Regions from separate parts of the Pseudarthrobacter sp. RHLT3-21 genome, predicted to be linked through region 1. Evidence: riboswitches for the same ligand, from Rfam matches in the RefSeq annotation. Region 1 holds a riboswitch; each other region holds the start of a gene.
What was found. Region 1 has a riboswitch for cyclic di-AMP ahead of AC50YA_RS18815 (M23 family metallopeptidase). Riboswitches for the same ligand answer to the same signal wherever they lie in the genome.
Positions count from the first base shown of each region.

Region 2: it holds a riboswitch for cyclic di-AMP, as region 1 does, so the genes downstream of both, AC50YA_RS16120 (LysM peptidoglycan-binding domain-containing protein) here and AC50YA_RS18815 (M23 family metallopeptidase) in region 1, are expected to answer to the same signal.
Region 3: it holds a riboswitch for cyclic di-AMP, as region 1 does, so the genes downstream of both, AC50YA_RS11940 (aggregation-promoting factor C-terminal-like domain-containing protein) here and AC50YA_RS18815 (M23 family metallopeptidase) in region 1, are expected to answer to the same signal.

Region 1 covers NZ_JBWZCI010000023.1:19,965-26,575, forward strand. The annotation lists gene AC50YA_RS18800 (TlpA family protein disulfide reductase) at 149-808, shown strand; gene AC50YA_RS18805 (anti-sigma factor family protein) at 950-1,228, shown strand; gene AC50YA_RS18810 (hypothetical protein) at 1,167-1,502, opposite strand; gene AC50YA_RS18815 (M23 family metallopeptidase) at 1,725-2,501, opposite strand; cyclic di-AMP (ydaO/yuaA leader) riboswitch at 2,507-2,682, opposite strand; gene AC50YA_RS18820 (four-helix bundle copper-binding protein) at 3,604-4,017, shown strand; gene AC50YA_RS18825 (TetR/AcrR family transcriptional regulator) at 4,614-5,183, opposite strand; gene AC50YA_RS18830 (hypothetical protein) at 5,282-5,458, shown strand; gene AC50YA_RS18835 (DUF2269 domain-containing protein) at 5,455-6,003, shown strand; gene AC50YA_RS18840 (HAD family hydrolase) at 6,409-6,611, opposite strand, start outside.
Region 2 covers NZ_JBWZCI010000016.1:76,016-82,626, forward strand. The annotation lists gene AC50YA_RS16095 (DUF1918 domain-containing protein) at 29-229, opposite strand; gene AC50YA_RS16100 (DNA alkylation repair protein) at 282-854, opposite strand; gene AC50YA_RS16105 (TraR/DksA family transcriptional regulator) at 863-1,225, opposite strand; gene AC50YA_RS16110 (cupin domain-containing protein) at 1,365-1,745, shown strand; gene AC50YA_RS16115 (aggregation-promoting factor C-terminal-like domain-containing protein) at 1,767-3,059, opposite strand; cyclic di-AMP (ydaO/yuaA leader) riboswitch at 3,271-3,443, shown strand; gene AC50YA_RS16120 (LysM peptidoglycan-binding domain-containing protein) at 3,501-4,292, shown strand; gene AC50YA_RS16125 (protein adenylyltransferase SelO) at 4,362-5,825, opposite strand; gene AC50YA_RS16130 (dienelactone hydrolase family protein) at 5,882-6,611, opposite strand, start outside.
Region 3 covers NZ_JBWZCI010000009.1:81,030-87,640, reverse strand. The annotation lists gene AC50YA_RS11965 (phosphatase PAP2 family protein) at 1-325, shown strand, start outside; gene upp (uracil phosphoribosyltransferase) at 338-973, shown strand; gene AC50YA_RS11955 (VOC family protein) at 1,036-1,410, shown strand; gene AC50YA_RS11950 (HAD-IA family hydrolase) at 1,456-2,145, shown strand; gene AC50YA_RS11945 (DUF1905 domain-containing protein) at 2,126-2,569, opposite strand; gene AC50YA_RS11940 (aggregation-promoting factor C-terminal-like domain-containing protein) at 2,677-3,405, opposite strand; cyclic di-AMP (ydaO/yuaA leader) riboswitch at 3,411-3,563, opposite strand; gene AC50YA_RS11935 (sensor histidine kinase) at 3,664-5,214, opposite strand; gene AC50YA_RS11930 (response regulator transcription factor) at 5,222-5,962, opposite strand; gene AC50YA_RS11925 (winged helix-turn-helix domain-containing protein) at 6,568-6,611, shown strand, end outside.

The DNA of each region.
Region 1 (6,611 bases):
ATTCTGGCCGCCGCGGGTGTCCTCTCTACCTGGGGCGCGCTACGGCATCGCCGTCAGGGTTCGCCGAAATGGCCGCACCCACACCCGTTGGGTATGTATTCCTCCAGTTCCAACCGAGCCGCGAAGTTGCCGTTATCAAAGGACAGCCATGTATGAGCACGTCTCCATGACACCCCGAACCGTAGCCCCCGGGCCAGCGGAGAGATTGCCGGGCTTTTCTCGGCGGCGCCTCCTCTCCTCGGCACTTCTGGGCACCGTGGGCATCAGCGTCCTTGCCGGCTGCGCCTCCAGCGACGCCCTGGCCCGGCAGGCCAAAGCCGGGGACAACAAAAACTACATCGCCGGGGACGGCTCCGTCACCGAATACGCTGCAGCCGAGCGGGAGCCCCCTGTAGTGTTGAGCGGCGAACTGTACGACGGGACAGCCGTAAACTCCCGTGACTGGGCCGGAAAAGTGATCGTCCTGAACTTTTGGTACGCCGCGTGCGCCCCCTGCAGGCTCGAAGCTCCACGGCTGGAGGCACTCTCGAATGAGTTCAAAGCACAAGGCGTCTCCTTCTTCGGCGTAAACATCCGCGATGAGGAACCTACCGCAGCAGCCTTCGAACGGACCTTCGGCGTCAGCTATCCCAGCATGGACGACAAGGACGGGAGCATCCTGCTGGCCATGGCCCAGTACGTTCCACCCCAGGCCGTCCCCTCGACACTCGTCCTGGACAGGGAAGGCAGAGTCGCGGCGCGGATCCTGGGCCTAGCCGACCAAAGCATCCTCAAATCCCTCATTACAGGGGCCATGGCGCGGGATTAGGTCCTGGCGGCAGGGCCTTCCAGACATGCGGCGGAAGTCCAGGAGGCGTCCCATGGCGGACAAAACAATGGCCTTCAGAAAGGAGCAGGAACTTGAGCCCGACCGGAGAGGACAGGTACCGGGGATTGGACCGGAGCATAAGTGCTGGGCGCCCTGAGTCCCTCTGAACGGCGCGAGTTCCATAGACACCTCGGCGGTTGCGCCGAATGTGCGGCATCCGTCGCCCAGTATTCCGGGCTGCCGGCAATGCTGAACCTGCTGACCCCCGACAGGAGCGTAGATCCAGCATTGTCCGGCCACATGCAGCACGGCTTCACTAATAAACTCCACGCGGCGGCCTGCCGCGGGAGCCGCGGGCTCATCCCCGTCCGGGGCCCTCGCCGCCCGGTCCGCTTCCGTTGGTCGCCTCGGTTTCATTGATCCCAGCCTGGCTGCGGGCATCATCCGTTTCTTCCGAAACGGGTTCGCTTCCTTGCTCGAACTGCGCCCGGTAACGCACACGCCGGATTCGTCTGGTCATGGAAACCATGAGCAGGACAACTGCGATGACCATGAACGCCGTCATCGCGAAACCCAGAAATCCGGGAGTTACCTGATCCGCGTCCAGTCCTGGCCTCAGACCTTCGTTGCCTGGACCCGGGGCCGGCGTCGTGGCCAGGGCGTAAAGACCCGCGGCAGCCATTGAGATTTGCACTGTCTAGTCCTTTGTCCGGCTCGTTGTGTGGGCGCCCGCAGATGGCCCTCGTGCGTCATCCGCCCGAGCCAGGAACCATGACTGGCACTGAGTGTGGTCCGTCAGGACCGCAGAGAAACAGGGTGCAGACGCACCCGCAACTGTACCGCTTCGTCGCCCGGCTGCCGCTTTTCACGCGCAAGCAGTCAGCGCAGCCATCTAAGGGGCTGCGGGCCGGGCCTCTTAGATGAAGGCAGCCGGGTCAACGGTCTGGCCGTTGACCATGACCTCGAAGTGAAGGTGGCAGCCGGTGGAGGCACCGGTTGTGCCTACCCCTGCAATCTGCTGGCCCTGAGCCACGGTCTGTCCGAGGGAGACGCCGATGCTGGCCAGGTGGTTGTAGGTGGTCTTCAGGCCGTTGCCGTGATCAACGACGATCCGGTTGCCGCCGCCGTACGGGCTCCAGCCGGCCTCGGTGACGGTGCCGGAACCGGCGGCGAAGACCGCCGTCGAGCACGCCCCGGTCAGGTCGACCCCGGTGTGCATTTCAGCTGCGGCCCCGGTGATCGGGCTGATTCTGAAGCCGAAGGGGGAACTGACGTTAATCGACGCGAGCGGGGCACGCAACCCCGTGGATGGGGATGCCGGGACGGGCGCGGGGGCGGCCTCGGGTGCCTTGACCGCCCCAGCGGGCTGCGCCGGGGCAGCGGGCGCAGGCGCAGGCTGGGAGGTCACCTCCGGGCGGTCAAAGGTGAGAACAGTGTCAGCTGCTGCCGTGACCGCCGCTTCCGGAGCCGGGGCTGCCACGGCCACTGGCCGGTCCTGGGCCGTAGCGCGGCTGCCGGAGTCAGCCTGCGCCGCGGACAGAGCAGTGAGGGCAATCATTCCCGTGACGGCGGCCGTCACCCCGAACTGCTGGCCGCGTAGCCGGAACGTTGATTCCTGGAAGAACGGACGGCGGCGTGGTGAGGCAGCGGCCGGAAGGGCGCGGCGACGGCCGTGTTTTGACTGGGCAGGCAAGATAGTGGTCCTCTCGGCGCCGGCGAAGTTAGCTGTCGGATTCGGACGAGTGGACTGTCCGGCTGCCCTGCAGGACGCGATCAGGACGCGCAGTCACAGGTCGGCTTCACCCCAAGGTGCATCATTACGCACCAAAAGTGGGTCCTCCGCCCCCGCCTGAGAAAGATCAGGTTCACGGACCGCCGGCGGGGTTTGGCGAAGCGGTCACATCCATACCCGTTGGGGGTATGTGTTTATTCAACTTTAGCGAAGCGTCGGCTTAAGTTACAAATCCGTTATCAAAGGCGCTCCGGAATTAAGGGGAAAGGGATGGTGACTGGCGGGGCACCGGAAGGTTACGCTGGGCGGGACTTGCCCCAGGAGAGACCAGATGGCCCTTCAACGTTCCACGCTTCCACTGCTGGTCCGCAGGCTTGCGGCGCTGCGGGCTGTTCTTTCCTGCCTCGTGATCGTCCTCCTGGTGGCCGGGCCAGTTGCCTTTTGTAATGGACAAGACCACGTGGTGGGGGTGTCCGACCGCAGCCCTTCCGCCGCCGCACAGCACCAGCGCGAGACTGCGATCCCCGGGGGACAGGAGAACCCTCGGGGACGTTCGAACAGAGTGAGCCCGGTCGGAGCCCACTCCGCCTCCGACGTGCTCAGCGGGGTCCCGCGCAGCGGGTGCCACGAGACCGGAGGCACCCGGGCAGTCAGTCCACGGTCGTGGCCCGTTGCTGTGACCGACGCGGCGCAGCCAAGGCCAGGACCGCTCATACCTGATTCCACGGGCCCGCGCGCCCGGCACCCGGCACCCCACATCGCCAACAGGCCCCAAGCACCGCTGAGCTGGCAGGCGCTAACCATAACTCAACTGTCTGTCAGTCGGACATAAAAGCGCACGCTCCCCGTCCGGCCGCGCAAACGCCAGGCCATACGGCCTGCAAGTGGCACCCTTCGACCTGGCTGGCGTAAACACCGCGTGCGGGCCGCCCTTTGGGTCCTGCCTTCAGCGATCAGAAGGAGGCCCGAGAAAGAACATCAGCCAAACAGCCGGCACCTCAGAAAACATCAGCCGGTCTCCGCACCAGGTTCCTGCCGTTCAGTATTGGAAAGAGAGAAAGAAATGACACACGGAAGCACCCACAAGATGCTCGATGCGTACCCGAAGGATCTCGGCGGCATCGATCAGCACATGCTCGCCGAATGCATTGCGGCTTGCTTTGACTGCTCACAGGTGTGTACCGCCTGCGCTGATGCCTGTCTCGGCGAAGACATGGTCGCCGAGTTGACCAAATGCATCCGCACCGATCTTGACTGTGCGGACATCTGCGCGGCCACGGCAAACGTCCTCTCCCGCCACACCGGCTATGACGCCAACGTCACCCGCGCGGTGCTGCAGGCCTGCGCCACCATCTGCAAGGCCTGCGCCGAGGAATGCGAGCAACACGCAGGCATGCATGAACACTGCCGGCTCTGCGCCGAGGCCTGCCGCCGTTGCGAAAAGGCATGCAACGACCTTCTCGGCTCGCTCGGCTGACCCTGCCCCAGGGCCCTACCCAACGGTGACCGGAGATCCAACACCTTCCGGCACCCGCGGGAAGGCCTGCCCTGCGTCATCCCGGCCTTAAGGCACCCCCAATGCGTCCCTGAGCTCTGCCACAGGAGCATCCAGGGGGATGAAAGTGCCAGTCGAATCGTTAATCCGTGTGGGGACGCGACCAGCGCCACGGATCGCTCGGCGACCGTGGCGCCATCTTCCGTCGAAAGGAATAAATGAAACCCAGGCAGCCCTCAGGCCCGCGTCAGGGGTCCATCCCACCTGCCGGCGGCACCTTGGCCGGGATAGGTGCCGCGTCCGGGAGCCCGGTCGACGACCCGCAGCTGCGGCGAATGCTGGCCACCCACATGCATTGCGGTGAGCCTATGCGTCTGGTCCCGGCCGACAAAATGCCTGTACTTCTCTTCCCGGAGGCATTGGTCAGTCACCCCCCGGAGCCATCCGGGGGCGTGCTGATGTACCGGTGCGCCTGTGGCTTCACCTTTGATCGAAGCCCAGACTGACGGCCCGGGGTGACCGCGGCGGCCGGTCCTGGGCTGCCTGCAGGCGCAGGTCCCAGGGAAGCGTTGGCCTGCTCAGGGCACCGGGTGGAGCCCGGCCAAGGTGACTTTGACCAGCCGGTGAACGGCCTCCGGCGATGTCAGACCGGCGGACGCTTCGAGGGCGTGAAGGCAGAACGCGGCGAGTTCATCCGCGGCTACGTCCCCCCGGAATACCCCGGCTTCCGCACCCTGGCGCAGGAGCTCTGTCAGAAATCCGGACAAGTGGCGCTCGGCGGGGCCCATATGTGCGCCTTGGTGCAGGGCGACGGCGTCGGCTGCTCCGAGCCCGGAGTGTGAGAGGAAGGCGTAGGCCTCCAGCACGGCTTCAAGCTGCTCGCGGGCGCCCCGCGTCCTGTCCCTAATCCGGGTCAGGACTTCCAGGTGCGCATGGACCTGACGCTCATGCCAGGCCGCCAGGATCGTCTCGACATCCGGGTAGTACTTATAGAGCGTTGCGCGGCCGATACCGGCCATCTGGGCGATTCCGGACATCGTCACAGCAGCCGCCGAATGGCCAGCGACCAGGGTCGCTGCGGCGTCCAGGATGGCGGTCCGGACGGCGCCGCGATGAGTCTCGATAGTCTCATCCCATAACTTTGGCATTCTCGCATCGTACAACACGCCACGCCTTGAACAACATGGCACACTGAGAACATACTGTCTTACAAAAGGATGTTCGCCCCCGACCGACAAGGAGCCTCATGGCAGAGCGCCCAATACCCAAACCCCAGCCCACACTAGGGCAGGAGCGCGGCCCAGCCCCCAGGCACCGAACGCCCCTCTGGGTCAAGGCCTTCCTCGTCGCCGCTACCTTGATTGTGGTGACTTTCGCGGTCATCCATCTCAGCGGCGGCGGAATGATGAACCACACCCCGTGAAAGTGATGACCCCTGGGCTCCGTAAAGCCACCCTGATGGTGCATGTGATCTGCTCGGTCGGATGGCTGGGTGCCGTCACAACGTTCCTTGTTCTGGCCATCACCGGACTGTCCTCCACGGACCCAGGACTGGTCCAGGCTGCGTATCTGGGAATGAACCTCATCGGCTGGACTGTGATCTTCCCGCTCAGCCTGGCCTCCCTGATTTCCGGCATCGTCCAGGGCCTGGGCACCGTCTGGGGTCTGTTCCGTCACTACTGGGTGCTGATCAAGCTCATGATTACCACCGTGGCCAGCGCCTTGCTGCTGGTTCATCTGCAGCCCGTTACCGCAATGGCGGAAATCGCAGCATCTTCATCCCTGGGTTCGGCGGACATGACCGGCATGCGGGTCCAGCTCGTGTTTGATGCCGGTGCTGCGCTGCTGGCGCTGCTGGCGCTGCTTGTCACCACGGTGCTGTCAATCTATAAACCTCGTGGGCTCACGCGATACGGGCAGGGAAAAACTGAAAAACAGCAGGCAATGGCGCGACGGCAAACGGCGTAGCCAGACGCAAAGCTTCCGTCACAGGTCCTGCCACAGGTCAGATGCCACAGACGATGCCCGGCGCAGGACCGGACACTGCCCGGTATGCACTTCCCGGTGGCCTATCCGGCAGCAATCAATTTGCTGTGAACACCGCCGCGGTGCGAGAAAGGTGAAGAAGTCCCGCGCAGATTGAAGGCATAAGACCTGACCGTCCCGGGAGACCCGCTGCGGTCATACGACCCGCGACGAAGGCTGTGGATGCGGCAACACCGTTGGCCCGGTGCCTGACCCCGGAAACCATGCGGCCGGGCTGGGCCGAGGCCGCGTCAATGGCCGCCTCCGCCTTGCCCTACCGGTCCATGAAATCCATCGATGACCGCCTCGAAGGGGCTGCGACAAAGCCGGTCATCGTGCCCGAGACCATTATCTGCGCAGCCGGTGCACCACTTCAAGGAACAATGCGGGGTCTGGTTTCCCGGCTAGCCCCGCTTCGCGGGCAATCTCGCCATCGATGACCAGGTCAAAGGCTCGGGACAGGCCCCCGGCTGCTAGAACAGCGGCGGAGTTGCGGCCTCTGCCGTCGACATACTTCTGGTAGTCCCTGGTGTTGAACGGGCTCCTGCGTG
Region 2 (6,611 bases), on a different contig from region 1:
GCCCTGACGCGCAGGCGTCGGCCGCGCGTTAGCCTGTTTGGGCCCCGTGACCGCGTTCGACGGCGAAATCACCGCCGGGGTACATGACGGTTTCGTGTCCGTCGTCGAAGCGGACCAGGTAGGGCGGATGGCCTTCCTGACCACGTACCTCGACGATTATCCCGTGCCGGTCTGAGGATCCGACGGTCCTTCCCCGGACGATGATCCTGTCGCCCTGCATTGCCTCCATGGCAATCACCTCCAGCCCCAGAGTACGGCTGACAGCGCCCCTGGAACAGGGGTCAAACTCTTCCCTGGTCGCGGTTCCCGGAAATGCGCTGCAGGTCGGTTCCCTGAGCGAGGAGCTGAGCAGCATGGCGGAGCGCGTCGTCGGGGTCCTGGTGCCAGCGGGTGATGACGACGACGGCGCGCTGGCGGTCGCTGCCACCCAGCCCCCGGAGCAGCGGCACCACAACGTCGCCAATCAGGGGGTCCACCAACTCGGCCGTATGCGCGGATCTGATGAAGCCCTCCAGCCTGGTCAGGTCAGAATGGCGGAGGAGCGCCACCCGGGACTGCAGCAGCACAACGGCGGCGAGCCGGCGCTCATAGATCGGCCGCCTGCCGGGACCCGGCCGGCCCCAGAGGAGCGATGCCAAATGGGTCACCTCATCGTGGTCAAGCTCCTGGAACTTCCTCCCGGCGTCGCGGACAGTGCCGCGTACGGCTCCGACGGACGATCCGTAGGACCCCAGTGCCCCGCCCACCCGGGACTCCACATCTTCCGCCCGGTACCAGGTGCCCTCGTTCTGCAGGGTGGCGTCGATGAAGCCGGCAGCCTCCTGCACCCTCTCGTTCACGGTGCTTTGGTTCATGGCGCCCGCTACCGTCCCTGCCGGCCGGCAGCGGCGTGGAGGATGCAAAACGGCGTCGACGGCCGGGCTTCGAGCCGTCCCTCCGCAATGGAGTCCCCGCACACGGCGCATATGCCGTAGGTACCAGCCGCAATCCGAGCCAGGGCCGCGTCCGCCTGGTCAAGGCCCGAGCTGCTCTGCTGCAGGAGCGCCGATGCCTGCGACAGCTCAAACGCAATGGTGGCGCCCTCGGGGTCGTGTTCGTCGTCCACGTTGGAATCCTGGCGGGCGGCGTTGGCTGATGAGATGTCGGCGCGGAGGGCGGGGAGGAGCGCGAGTTTCCGGGTGCGCTCTTCCTCCAGCAGGACCCGGAACCGTTCAAAATCGGGCATGGGAAAAGCCTAGTGGTTTAGGTCTCGACAAGCGCCGCCGGCGGGAGGATGCTGGCAATCGTAAGCGCCTCAGATGCCGTCTGGCCGCCAAGGACAGACAGCTGATAGACACAAACTCCACAGAGAAAGTCTGCGTGCCATGCCTACAAACATCGTCACCGAGCTGGCAGTCAAGTCCCACAACACACCGGATGAGAAGCGCCGGCCGGAGAAAACGGAAGTGGACGTCGTCAACCTGGGCGACTACACGGTTGGCCGGTTGACGTTCAGTCCCGGCTGGCGCTGGTCGGACTGCATCAAGCCGGTGGTCCAAACCGAGTCCTGCCAGAACAACCACGTCGGATACTGCGTTTCCGGTGCCCTCAACGTCGAGACCACCGATGGCAACCGGATCAACATCAGCGCCGGCGATTCCTACACCATTCCACCAGGGCATGACGCCTGGGTGGACGGGGATGAAGCCTTCGTCGGCATTGAATTCTTCAGCGCCGCGGAATTCGCCAAAGCCTCCGGAACGTAACCCGGCTGCGGTCCCTACAGGTCAGTACCAGTTATTGGCCACGGAATGGCTCCACGCGCCGCATGGTGACCCGTAGCGGTCCGCGATGTACGACAGTCCCCAATTGACCTGGGTCCGGTAACTGGTGAGCCAGTCGCCGCCGGCCGTCCCATACTTACTGGCCGGCAGCGCCTGGGCGATCCCGTATGCGCCCGAGTAGGGGTTGGTGGCGGTGGTCAGCCAGTTGGACTCCTTGGTCCACAGTGATGCCAGGCACTGGAACTGGTCCTGGCCCCAGCCGTAGGCAGCCAGCTGCCCGGCCGCGTAGTTTTTTGCGCCGACGGGATCGTTCACGGCGCCGCCCGGCACGGAAGGCACGACGACGACGGGCGGCGGGGCCGGCGTCGGGCTCGGGACAGGAGCGGGGGCGGGCACTCCCGGTACAGCCGGTGGGGCCGGAGCCGGCTTCTGCGCAGCGGCGAGGGCAGCTGCCTTGGCTGCCGCCTCCGCCTGTTGGCGTGCCTGTTCCTGCGCCGCGGCCCGCTTGGCGGCCTGCGCCGTTTCGTACGCGGCCAACGCCGCCTGGCCCTGCCGGAATTCCCCCTCCACCGCAGCGGTGGTGCCCTTGAGGGAGGCCAACTGCGCTGTCAGTTCCTGGCCGTGTTCCTGCTGCTCCGCGATCTGCCGGGACATGGCCTGCTGGGCGGACTGGGCGGCGTCGAGCTTGGTTCTGGCTTCGCCGGACAGGCGCTCGCGCTCGGCCCTGGCGGCCTGTTCCTGATCAGCGAGGGCGCGGGAAATGCGTTCGGCGGCTGCGGATTTGTTTACCAGGGCAGCAGTCTTGTCGCTGACGATCTGGACGATATTCAGGCCTTGGATGCTGTTGTTCTGCACGGCGTCGAGGGCAACGAAGAAGCCCATGTTGGTGCCACCGGTCTTGTACGACTGGGCCGCCAGGGCACCGATTTCTTTCTTGTACTTTCCCAGGTCGGCCGCGGCGCGTGCGGTCTGGGCGGTCAGGGCGTCCACGGTGGAGGTGGCGGCCTGAAGCGCCGCTTCGGCCAAGGCGTACTCCGCGGCGGACGTTACGGCCGCATTGCCCAGCGCCTCCGCTTCGGTCTGGAGCCCGCCCAGCAACCCGTTGATCCTGGTGACCTCTGCCGCTTTTCCGGCCTCGCTTTGCTTGGCGTTCTGCACGTCCTGCCACGAGGGATAGCCGCCCGGCGGCGCGTCGTCGGCGGCATGTGAGGGAAGCGGCGCAGCCGACCCCACCAGGGCGACCGCCAGCACGCCTGCGAGGGCGGGCAGCCGCATTTTTTGAACAATCCGGGACATAGTTGGTGAGCTTACCGGGCATATACGGATTACGGGGGCTGACCTGCAACATCGTTAGCGAGGAGCAGGGAATCCGGGCAGAACCACAGGTGAATTTCACGCGTACATTCCGTTACCGGAATGTGACATTGCCGCCGAGCAGAAGTTATGGTCGAGCGGTGGCCTGGCTCAAGCCGGGACATTCCCGCCAGCATGCCGAGCCCTGCCGCTGACCGGGATCCAGTCACTTTCCAACTGGCAGGGACGGGGGAACCACGTTTCCACGGCTTTTTCAAAGCCTTGGGGTTAAGTCGGTGTCGCTCCGTCCCGTGCGGTGGCGTTACCGGCCGGGTGTCTCCGACCCGAACCCGACAGCTCACCCCGCAGGCATGGGAGAGGCGATCAACCGTGTCCAAGAATTTCACTTCCGCACGCCATCGTGCGGTTTCTAACCGCTCAACCGTGCTTGTCGGCCTGTCTTCCACGGCCAAAGCGCGCGCCCTGACGTTCGGCCGCCCGGCCCTTGTGGCTGTTGCAGCGTCCGGCATCCTTTTCAGCGTCGGCGTCCCGGCTCAGGCCGGTGTCCATGGCCCTGATAATTCCGGGACTGCCCAGGTCCAGGGCCAAACCAGTGCAGCGGCTCCGGCCGCTACTGCTCAGGCCACCGCTGCGGCGGCCCCCGCCGCGGCCAACGTCCACACCGTCGTTTCGGGTGAAACACTGGGCCAGATTTCCGCCACCAATGGCGTCCCGCTCAACGACGTCCTTGCCGCCAATGGACTCTCGCTGAGCAGCATCATCTACCCCGGCGACCAGATCCGGATCCCCGGCGCCGGCTACACCGCACCGGCCCCGGTGGCGAAGGCCGCGGCGGCCCCGGCCGCCCCCACCAACACCGGCATCCAGCTGGCGTCAACGTCCGCACCGGCGGCCCAGGCGCCCGCCGGCTCAGTCGGCGCGGCCATCCTGGCTTCCGCCAATTCTCAGCTCGGCCTCCAGCAGGACTGCACTGCCATGGTGGAGAAAGCGCTGCGCTCGGTCGGTAAGAGCGTGGGAGACCTGGCGCCGGGCCAGTTCTACCAGTACGGCACGGCGGTGGGCACGCCTGCCGCCGGTGACCTGGTCATCACGGCCGGCCATGTGGGCGTCTACGCCGGCAACGGCCAGGTTGTCAGTGGCGGGGTGGACGGTTACAAAACCGAAGTCCACTCCATCAGCTGGCTCGCCGGAGCGTCCTTCGTCCGCGTAGCGTGATCCGGGCGTGCACGACGGCGGCGGGCGGCACCCAGCCGCGTGCCGCCGTCGTCCACCCCTTGTGTTCGCTTAGGTCCCGCAGAAGGTCCGGTAGCTCCCGAAGGCTTCAGGGGCGGGGCCTGCGTAGCGTTCCAGGCCGGGCCGCGGCGTGTACGGATCCGCAAGGACGTCCACCAGGACGTTGAAGGGGTCCAGGTCGCCTGCAATAGCAGCGTCAAGGGCCTCCTCCACCAGGTGGTTCCTAGGGATGTAGACGGGGTTGGTCCGGTCCATCAGGTCCGCATCCGGCACCAGGGCCAGCCACGGTGCGGCCCAGGCGTCGAAGGCTCCCGGGTCCGCGAACATGGCCCGGGCAGTTTCCGGGGTGCCGCGGGCCGCCGAACCAAGGCTCCGGAAGAAGGACGTGTAATCCACCTGACCTTCCTGGAGCAGGGCCAGCACACCGTTCACCAGAGGCGACGCGACGTCGTCGTGCGTGTCCGCGCGCAGCCCAAGCTTGGATTTCATGCCGGCTGACCAGGCCGCGCTGTACAGCGTACGGAAGGCGCCGAGGGACTCCACGGCGAGCGCCACAGCCTGATCCTGGTCTTCATGGAGCAGGGGCAGGAGTGCTTCGGCAAGCCGGGTGAGGTTCCACTCGGCAATGACCGGCTGGTTGGCGTAGGCGTAGCGTCCGTCCGCGTCGATGGAGCTGTAGACCGCGCCGGGGTTAAAGGCGTCCATAAACGCACACGGACCGTAGTCGATGGTCTCGCCGGAGATGGTCATGTTGTCGGTGTTCATCACGCCGTGGACGAAGCCCACCAGCATCCATTGCGCCACCAGGGACGCCTGGGCGGCTATGACCGCATCGAGGAACGCGAGATAGGGCTTGTCGGCGAGCGCGGCGTCCGGGTAATGGCGGCTGATGGCATGATCGGCCAGGCGGCGCAGGAGGTCCGTGTCGCCATTGACGCGGGCGAACTGGAAGCTGCCAACTCGCAGGTGGCTGCTCGCCACCCGGGTAAGCACCGCCCCGGGCAGTATGGTTTCGCGGCGGACGGGCCGGCCCGTGGCCACCACGGCGAGGGACCTCGTGGTGGGGATGCCCATGGCGTGCATGGCTTCACTGACGACGTACTCGCGCAGCATGGGACCGACGACGGCGAGACCGTCACCCGCGCGGGCGAACGGTGTCCGGCCGGAGCCCTTAAGGTGGATGTCCCGAAGCCGCCCATGGCTGTCCGTGACCTCACCCAGCAGGAGGGCCCGACCATCGCCGAGCAGGGGTGAGTAGCCGCCGAACTGGTGGCCGGCATAGGCCTGGGCCACGGGTGTGGCACCTTCGGGGACCCGGTTGCCGATGAGCAGCCGTGTTCCGTCAGGCGTCCGCAGCGAGGACGGGTCCAAGCCCAGCTCGCTTGCCAACGGCTCGTTCAGGACCAGCAGCTGCGGGTCAGGCGCTTCCTCCGCCTGCCACGGAACCGCCAGCTCCTCAAGTTCCCGGGCGAATTGCCCGTCGAAGGTGAGCGTTAGTGGGATTGCGGTGCTCATCCTTCAAGACTACCCGCGGCAGGACCGCCATGCCGCGGCTGATCAGCTGTGCAGCCTCAGACGTGTTGTCCGAACCAGGCGAGGGTGTCGTTCCAGGCAGCCGTGGCCTGGGTTTCGCTATAGCGCTCGCCGGTGTCGTTGTGGAAGGCATGGTCGACGCCGGGGTAGACGGTGAGCTGATGCGTCACGGTGGTGGCGTCCAAGGCGTCGCGGAGGCCCGGCATCGCGCCGGTGATCCGCTGGTCGAGTTCGGCATAGATCCCGAACGCCGCTGCCTTGATGGCCGGCACCTTGTTCAGGTCCGGCGCCGGCCCATAGAACGCGGCGGTGGCCTTCAGCCCGGCCAGCTCGGTTGCCGCCTGCCAGGTGATGCCGCCGCCGAAACAGTACCCGTTCATGGCGATGCGTCCGGAGTCCACGAAGTCCTGGGCCTGAAGATAGTCAAAGGCGGCGGCGAAGTCAGCAACATGGCGTTGGGCGCCGGCGCTGGTCAGTGCGCCTGACACGGCGTCGGAGTCAAGGCTGGCGGTGCCGCCTTCCCTGCTCAGCAGGTCAAGGGCCAACGCCGCGTACCCGGCCTTGGCAAAGCGGCGGGCAACGTCCTGGATGTGAGGGGTCAGGCCTCGGTTCTCGTGGCAGACCAGCACCGCCGGGCCGGCTGCGCCGGATTCAGGCCGGGCGAGGTAACCGTTGATATCGGTTCCGTCGGCAGAGAACCGGACGGTCGCCGTCGTAAGCCCCGCGGCGCCTTCCGGGACAGAGAGCGGGCTCTTGGCCCCCGGAACA
Region 3 (6,611 bases), on a different contig from region 1:
GGTGATTGGGCTGGTGGTCTACCTGGCCTGTCTGCAGTACCAAAAGACTCTGGTCCGGGTGTCCCTGATCGCAGCCGGCACACTGTTTATCGTCGCCATGGGGCTCAGCCGGGTGTTCCTGGGGCACCATTGGCTCACGGACGTCATTGCCGCCTGGCTGCTGGGCCTGGCCTGGCTGGGCATCGTGATCCTGGCGCACCGGCTCTTCCATTTCATCAGGCGGCGAGATCATGATGGCCCGGCCCCCACGTTCGACCGGCCGGTGGTGCGGGATGCGGTCCAGGATGGCGGCATCACCGGGCCCGGCAGGGGGAGTACCGGGTGATAGTTTTGACGCATGCGCACTCTCGTTGTGGACCACCCGCTGGTCGCCCATAAGCTCACCGTCCTGCGGGACAAGAACACTCCTTCACCGGTCTTCAGGCAGCTGACGGAAGAGCTGGTGACCCTCCTGGCCTACGAGGCCACCCGCGAGGTCCGCACTCAGCCGGTCACTATCGAGACCCCGGTCAGCACCACAGTGGGCACCGCTTTCACCAAGCCAACGCCTTTGGTGGTCCCCATCCTGCGTGCTGGACTCGGCATGCTCGAGGGCATGACCAAACTGGTCCCCACCGCTGAGGTGGGCTTCCTGGGCATGGCCCGCGACGAAGAAACGCTGGACATCATCACCTATGCCGAGCGGCTCCCGGAAGACCTGACGGACCGGCAGATCTTTGTGCTGGATCCCATGCTTGCCACCGGCGGAACCCTGCGCGAAGCCATCAAGTTCCTTTTCAAGCGCGGCGCCTCCGACGTCACGTGCATTTGCCTCCTGGCCGCGCCGGAAGGCCTGGCCAAGCTCGAAGAGGAGCTTGCCGAGGCCAATGTGACCATCGTGCTGGCCTCCATTGACGAACGGCTCGACGAGAAGTCCTACATCGTTCCCGGGCTGGGCGACGCCGGCGACCGCCTGTACGGCATCGCCGGCTAGTACGGGGCTGTTCCAGGACTTAGGTCTTCCGCTTTCCCGCCGCCGCCGTTAGCCTGTGGCGAATGGACTGGAAACTTGAACTCGTTTTTGTGCCCGTATCCGACGTGGACCGCGCCAAGGATTTCTACGTCAACAAAGTTGGATTCAACCCGGATTTCGACGAGCGGCCCATGGATGGCATCCGCTTCGTCCAACTGACCCCGCCGGGATCCGCCTGCTCCATTTGTATTGGCGAGGGCCTCAATGACGCCCCTCCGGGTACGGCCCCAAGCCTGCAGATGGTGGTCAGCGACATCCAGGCCGCCCACGACCACCTCAAGGGCAACGGTGTGGAGGTGAGTGACATTGACGTGCAGGACTGGGGGCACTTCGTCTATTTCGCCGATCCCGACGGCAACAAGTGGGCGGTGCAGTACATCCCGGGCCGTGACGCCTAGGCCCGTGACACCTAAGGTCGCGACGCCTAAGGCAAGATAGGCAGCATGAACATCCCCACACCTGCCGCCACGCGAACACCTGCCGCGACGCGAACGCTGACCTGCCGGGCCGTCCTTTTCGACATGGACGGCACGCTGGTGGACTCCACGGCAGTTGTCGAAGAGGTATGGGGAGAATTCGCTGCCCGGTACGGTCTGGACATCGACGAAATCCTGCGCACTTCGCACGGCATCCAGGCCGCCGACACCGTGCGCCGGTTCGCGCCGGCCGGAGCCGACGTCGCGGCGCTCACCGCGGAACTCGGCGCCATGGAAAGGGCGCGGACTGCCGGTATCGTCGCGTTGCCGGGGGCTGCCGAGCTGCTCCGCAGCCTCCCGGCCGAGGCAGTGGCGCTGGTGACCTCAGCGGACAGGACCCTGGCGGACATCCGCATGGACGCCGCGGGACTGGCCATGCCGGCCACGGCCGTGACAGCGGAACTGGTCACACGGGGCAAACCGCACCCGGAAGGGTATCTGAAGGCAGCCGCGCTGCTGGGCGTGAAGCCGGAGGATGCCGTGGTGTTCGAAGATGCGCCCGCAGGGATCGCAGCAGGTGTTGCCGCGGGGATCCGGACGGTGGCCGTGGGTCCCAATACGGGCGAATTGCCGGCCGGCGTGCTCCACATCCCGGACTACAGTGCCGTGACCGCCTCTGTGGCCGGGGGACAGCCGGTTATTTCTTTCCGGCTTTGAGGTCGGCGACCACCTTCGTGATCCGCCGGGCCCGGGTTTCGTCCGTCTTGGCATCGCCGATTGGCTCCACGTACCGGCGCTGGGCGCTGTAGTTCAGCGCGGCATAGAACGCCTGCGCTTCGGGTTCGGCGGCCAGGGCTGCGGCCAGATCGTCGGGGACCTCGATGATGCGCGGCTGGGTGTCCAGTTCCACGTCCACCTCGACGGTGTCGCCAGCGGCAACTCCGGTGAATTCCCGGTTGGCGGTGCTCACCCCAATCAGGTTCTGTCCGCCCATGACCGCGATGCTGCTCCGGTAGCTCTTGCCGTTGATGGTCACCACAACCGGCGGACGCTTGCCTGCGTCGAGCGCCGAGATGACCACCTCCGGAACCTCGATGCCCGCCTTGTTGCCGCTGCCCAGGATGGTGGTGGTGAATTTCATGGCCCAAGTATGGCCTGGAGCCGCTGGGCAGGAAACCCCTGACCGCCGAACCCCTGACCGCCACGCCGGGAAGCCCCGGCGCGGGGAGTCGGCGCGGGGGAGTCGGCTTAGTACCATTTGTGCGACAGGTGGAAGTTCAACGCGCCGCACGGTGACTGGTAGCGCTCCTGAATGTAGTTCAGGCCCCAGTTGATCTGCGTGCGGTAGTTGGTGAGGTAGTCCGCGCCGGCGCTCGCCATCTTCTCAGCGGGCAGCGACTGGACGATGCCGTACGCGCCGCTGCTGGCGTTGGTGGCCGTGGTGGTCCATTCGGATTCCTTGGTCCACAGCGTCTGCAGGCACTGCATCTGGTCAGCGGACCAGCCGTAGGTCGCCAGCTGGCCGGCTGCATAGGCTTGTGCCCCTGCCGGGTCATCGACGGCCACAACAGGGGCAGGAGCGGGCTCGGGAGCAGGAGCCGGAGCGGCCTCTGGGGCCGGGGCAGGTGCCGGGTCGGCAGCCTGGGGTGCGACGTTCATCTCGGCCGGTGCAGCTTCCGGGGCGGCCGGCGGCTGGAGCTGGGCTGCTTCGAAGCTCAGCTTCGACTGGGCGCCGGTTTCTTCGGCGGCCTGGTCCGCGCTGGCCGCAAGCGATGCAGACTCGGAAGCGTGTCCAGCGGCGCTGACTCCGATCAGCAGGGCGCACGCCGTGGCGAACACCGCGGCGCGCTGGCCCACGGAGGGAATCCGGGCAACCTTGGACAGGGGGGACATTGCTGCACCGAAGCGGGTCTGCTTGCGGTGGCTGTCGGACTTTGGATCGCCCTGCGGGCGCGTTTGTACCTTGGATTCAGACATGATGGATCGCCTCTCACACCTGCGGAGTTAGCTGTCGGGTTCGGATGAGGGCATCCGGCCACACGGCACAATCACGTGTTGGCTTAACCCCAAAGGGCACTTGGTGCCCGGGACGGTGGGTCCCCCGCCTCTGCCTCTGAAAACGGAATCCGGGAAGCGGCAGAGCTTGGCGTCATCCGGATATGCGGCCCGAACGGGATCCGCACCCGTTCGACGCTACAGGAGCTGGAAGCTTAAGTCACATTTTGGTAACAGGAATCACGACGACGGCGTGTCGCCTTGCTGCGCCCGGGCGTCGGCTGGTCGCGCCATGGCGCCGGCAGGGAGGAGCAAGGCGAACTCTGTCCGCCCGGCCCGCGATGTCACTTTCACGCTCCCGCCGTGGGCTTCCATGATGGACTGGACAATGGACAGGCCCAGGCCACTGGTGCCCTCCGACGCCCCGGCGCCCGAGGCCGTGCCCTTGCGGGCCGCGTCTGCGCGGGCAAACCGGGAGAAAACATGGTCCACGAACTCCGCAGGGATGCCTCCGCCGTCTTCCGTTACCGTCACCGCCGCGCTGCCATCGGAAGACCTCATCACAGCGGTGACCACCGTGGTCCCGGGCGGCGTGTGCTTGCGCGCATTGGAGAGCAGGTTGACCAGCACCTGACGCAGTTGGGACGCATCCCCGGTGACGGCGAGCGGCTCGTCAGGCAGTTTGAGGCGCCAGTGGTGGTCCGGGGCGATGACTTTCTCGTCGCTGACGGTTTCGATCACAAGCTGTGTGAGGTCCACTTCGCTGAGTTTCAGGGGCCGCCCCTCATCGAGCCGGGCCAGCAGGAGCAGGTCCTCCACCAGGGTGGTCATGCGTTCGGACTGGCTCTGTACGCGGGCCAGGGATTTCCGGCCGTCCGGCGTGAAGTCCTCGGTCATCCGCATCAGCTCCGTGTACCCGCGGATGGCGGTCAGCGGGGTGCGCAGTTCATGGGACGCGTCCGCAACGAACTGCCTCACCTTGGTCTCGCTCCGCTGCCGCGCTTCGAGTGCACTGGCGACGTTATCAAGCCTCAGATTGAGGGCGTGTCCTACGCTGCCCACTTCGGTTCCGGGGTTGGAGTTCGACGGCGGGACGCGCACCGCGAGTGCCACCTCGCCCGCATCCAGCGGGAGCCGGGCCACCCGGGTTGCAACCTCGGAAAGCTGCTCCAACGGCTTCATGGTGCGCCGGATGAGCACGGTTCCTGCCAGCCCGATCAGCACCAGGCCGCCAAGGGAAACGAACACAAAAGTCCAGACCAGCGACGCCAGCGTGCTCTCCTTGGCCGCGAGCGGAAGTCCCGTGACGAGGACATCGCCGTAGCCGGTTTCCACGGCCACAATCCGGTAATCCCCGTTGGACAGCGAGCGGTCCACGGGAATGCCGTTCTGCGTCAGGGCCAGCAGGGTTTGCTTGTCTTCGGCATCGAGGGCCAGGCGTGTGGTGTCCGAGTCCAGGAAGCCGCCACTGTTGATCTGGCCTTTCAGGATCCGTGCATTCAGCGTTCCGACACTCTGCCCGCGGGAGTCGAGCGGGTCCGGCCTGCCGTTGAATCCGCCCAGGGGCGGGCGGCCCGGATCGTTCGAGCGTTTGGCGGCCTGGCTCAGCTGGTCATCCAGCTGGCCGGTGAGAAAGGAATCCATCGACGCATAGCTGAACAGGCCAACGGCGCCGCAGATGGCCACCAGCAACGTCATGGCCAACAGGATCAGGCGGGTGCGCAGATGCCACGTGTCAGGCTTCCGCCAGCTGCGCACGTAGAGCGGATTGGCGGGCCGTCGGGCGGACATGGAGCTGCTACTCGGCCGGCTTGATGACGTAGCCGGCGCCCCGCACGGTATGGATCATGGGCGGGTGCACTGCATCCACTTTCTTCCGCAGGTAGGAGATGTAGAGCTCCACGATGTTGGCCTGGCCGCCGAAGTCATATTTCCAGACGCGGTCCAGGATCTGGGCCTTGCTGATCACGCGTTTGGGGTTCTCCATGAGGTACCGGAGCAGCTCGAACTGGGTGGTTGTGAGCTGGAGGTCATCGCCCGCACGGGTCACTTCGCGGGTGTCGATGTTGAGCACCAGATCGCCCACCACCAGTTCGGCAGTGGTCGTCGCGGCAACGCCGGACCGCTGAACCAGGCGGTGCAGCCGCAGCAGGACCTCCTCCATGCTGAAGGGCTTGGTCACATAATCGTCCCCGCCGGCCGCCAGGCCCACGATCCTGTCCTGGACGGCGTCCTTGGCGGTCAGGAAAAGCGCGGGTACCTCCGGCGTGAAGGCGCGGATCCTGCCCAGCAGCTCAACGCCGTCGAACCCTGGCAGCATCACGTCCAGCACCAGGACGTCCGGGCGGAACTCCTTGGCAAGCTTGACGGCCTCCGGGCCATCCGAAGCCACGGCAACGGACCATCCGGCCATGCGCAGCCCCATGCTCATGAGTTCGGAAAGGCTGAGTTCGTCGTCAACCACCAGGGCGCGGATGGGGGAGCCGTCCGGGTGGGTCAGTTGCGGAAGGTTGTTGGTCATGGAGTGCGAAGTGGCCATGGGACAACTCTCCGATCATTCGGTTAGCCCGCGCTATGGGGTTCCTGTGTGCACGCTGTGAATCCCAGCCTAGCGAGCTGAGTGGGGGGAGATGGGTGCCGATAATGCGCGGGCCGGAGCCGTTTCCGCTGGACAGGCGGCAAAAGGCAACAAGCAATTTCGGCAAGCCATGCCAGGGTGAATTTCAAGGGCTCAGTATTGCGAAAAGGCGAAGATTGTTCGCCGTCAGCGCCTATTTGCACACCCTTGGGGGACAGCAGCTCCCGTTTTGCCGCCATTTCAGAATGGTGATCTGTAACACAAAACCGCATTCTGTCTCAGTATGCGGAACAAGGCACCCATTGTTACTTGCAAGTTTCCATTGTTACGTTGCACACTTTGAATTGTGAACAAGAACTCAACAGCACCTGCAGCCGCAGAATATTGGCCCAGCACATCCGCTGCTGCGGACATGCGCTGTTGCCGAATGCACGCCTGACCTTCAGACCCCACGAAGTTCCTAGGCATTCCCCCAGCCCAGCGTCGGGCGCCCTCCCCAGATCTCATTGCGGGGACAATCAGCATTCGAGCCGCGATGACGGCCATTCACATTGAGGTAAGCATTCATGTCAGTTGCATCCGGATACGTCCACATCTCCGTCCGTAACGC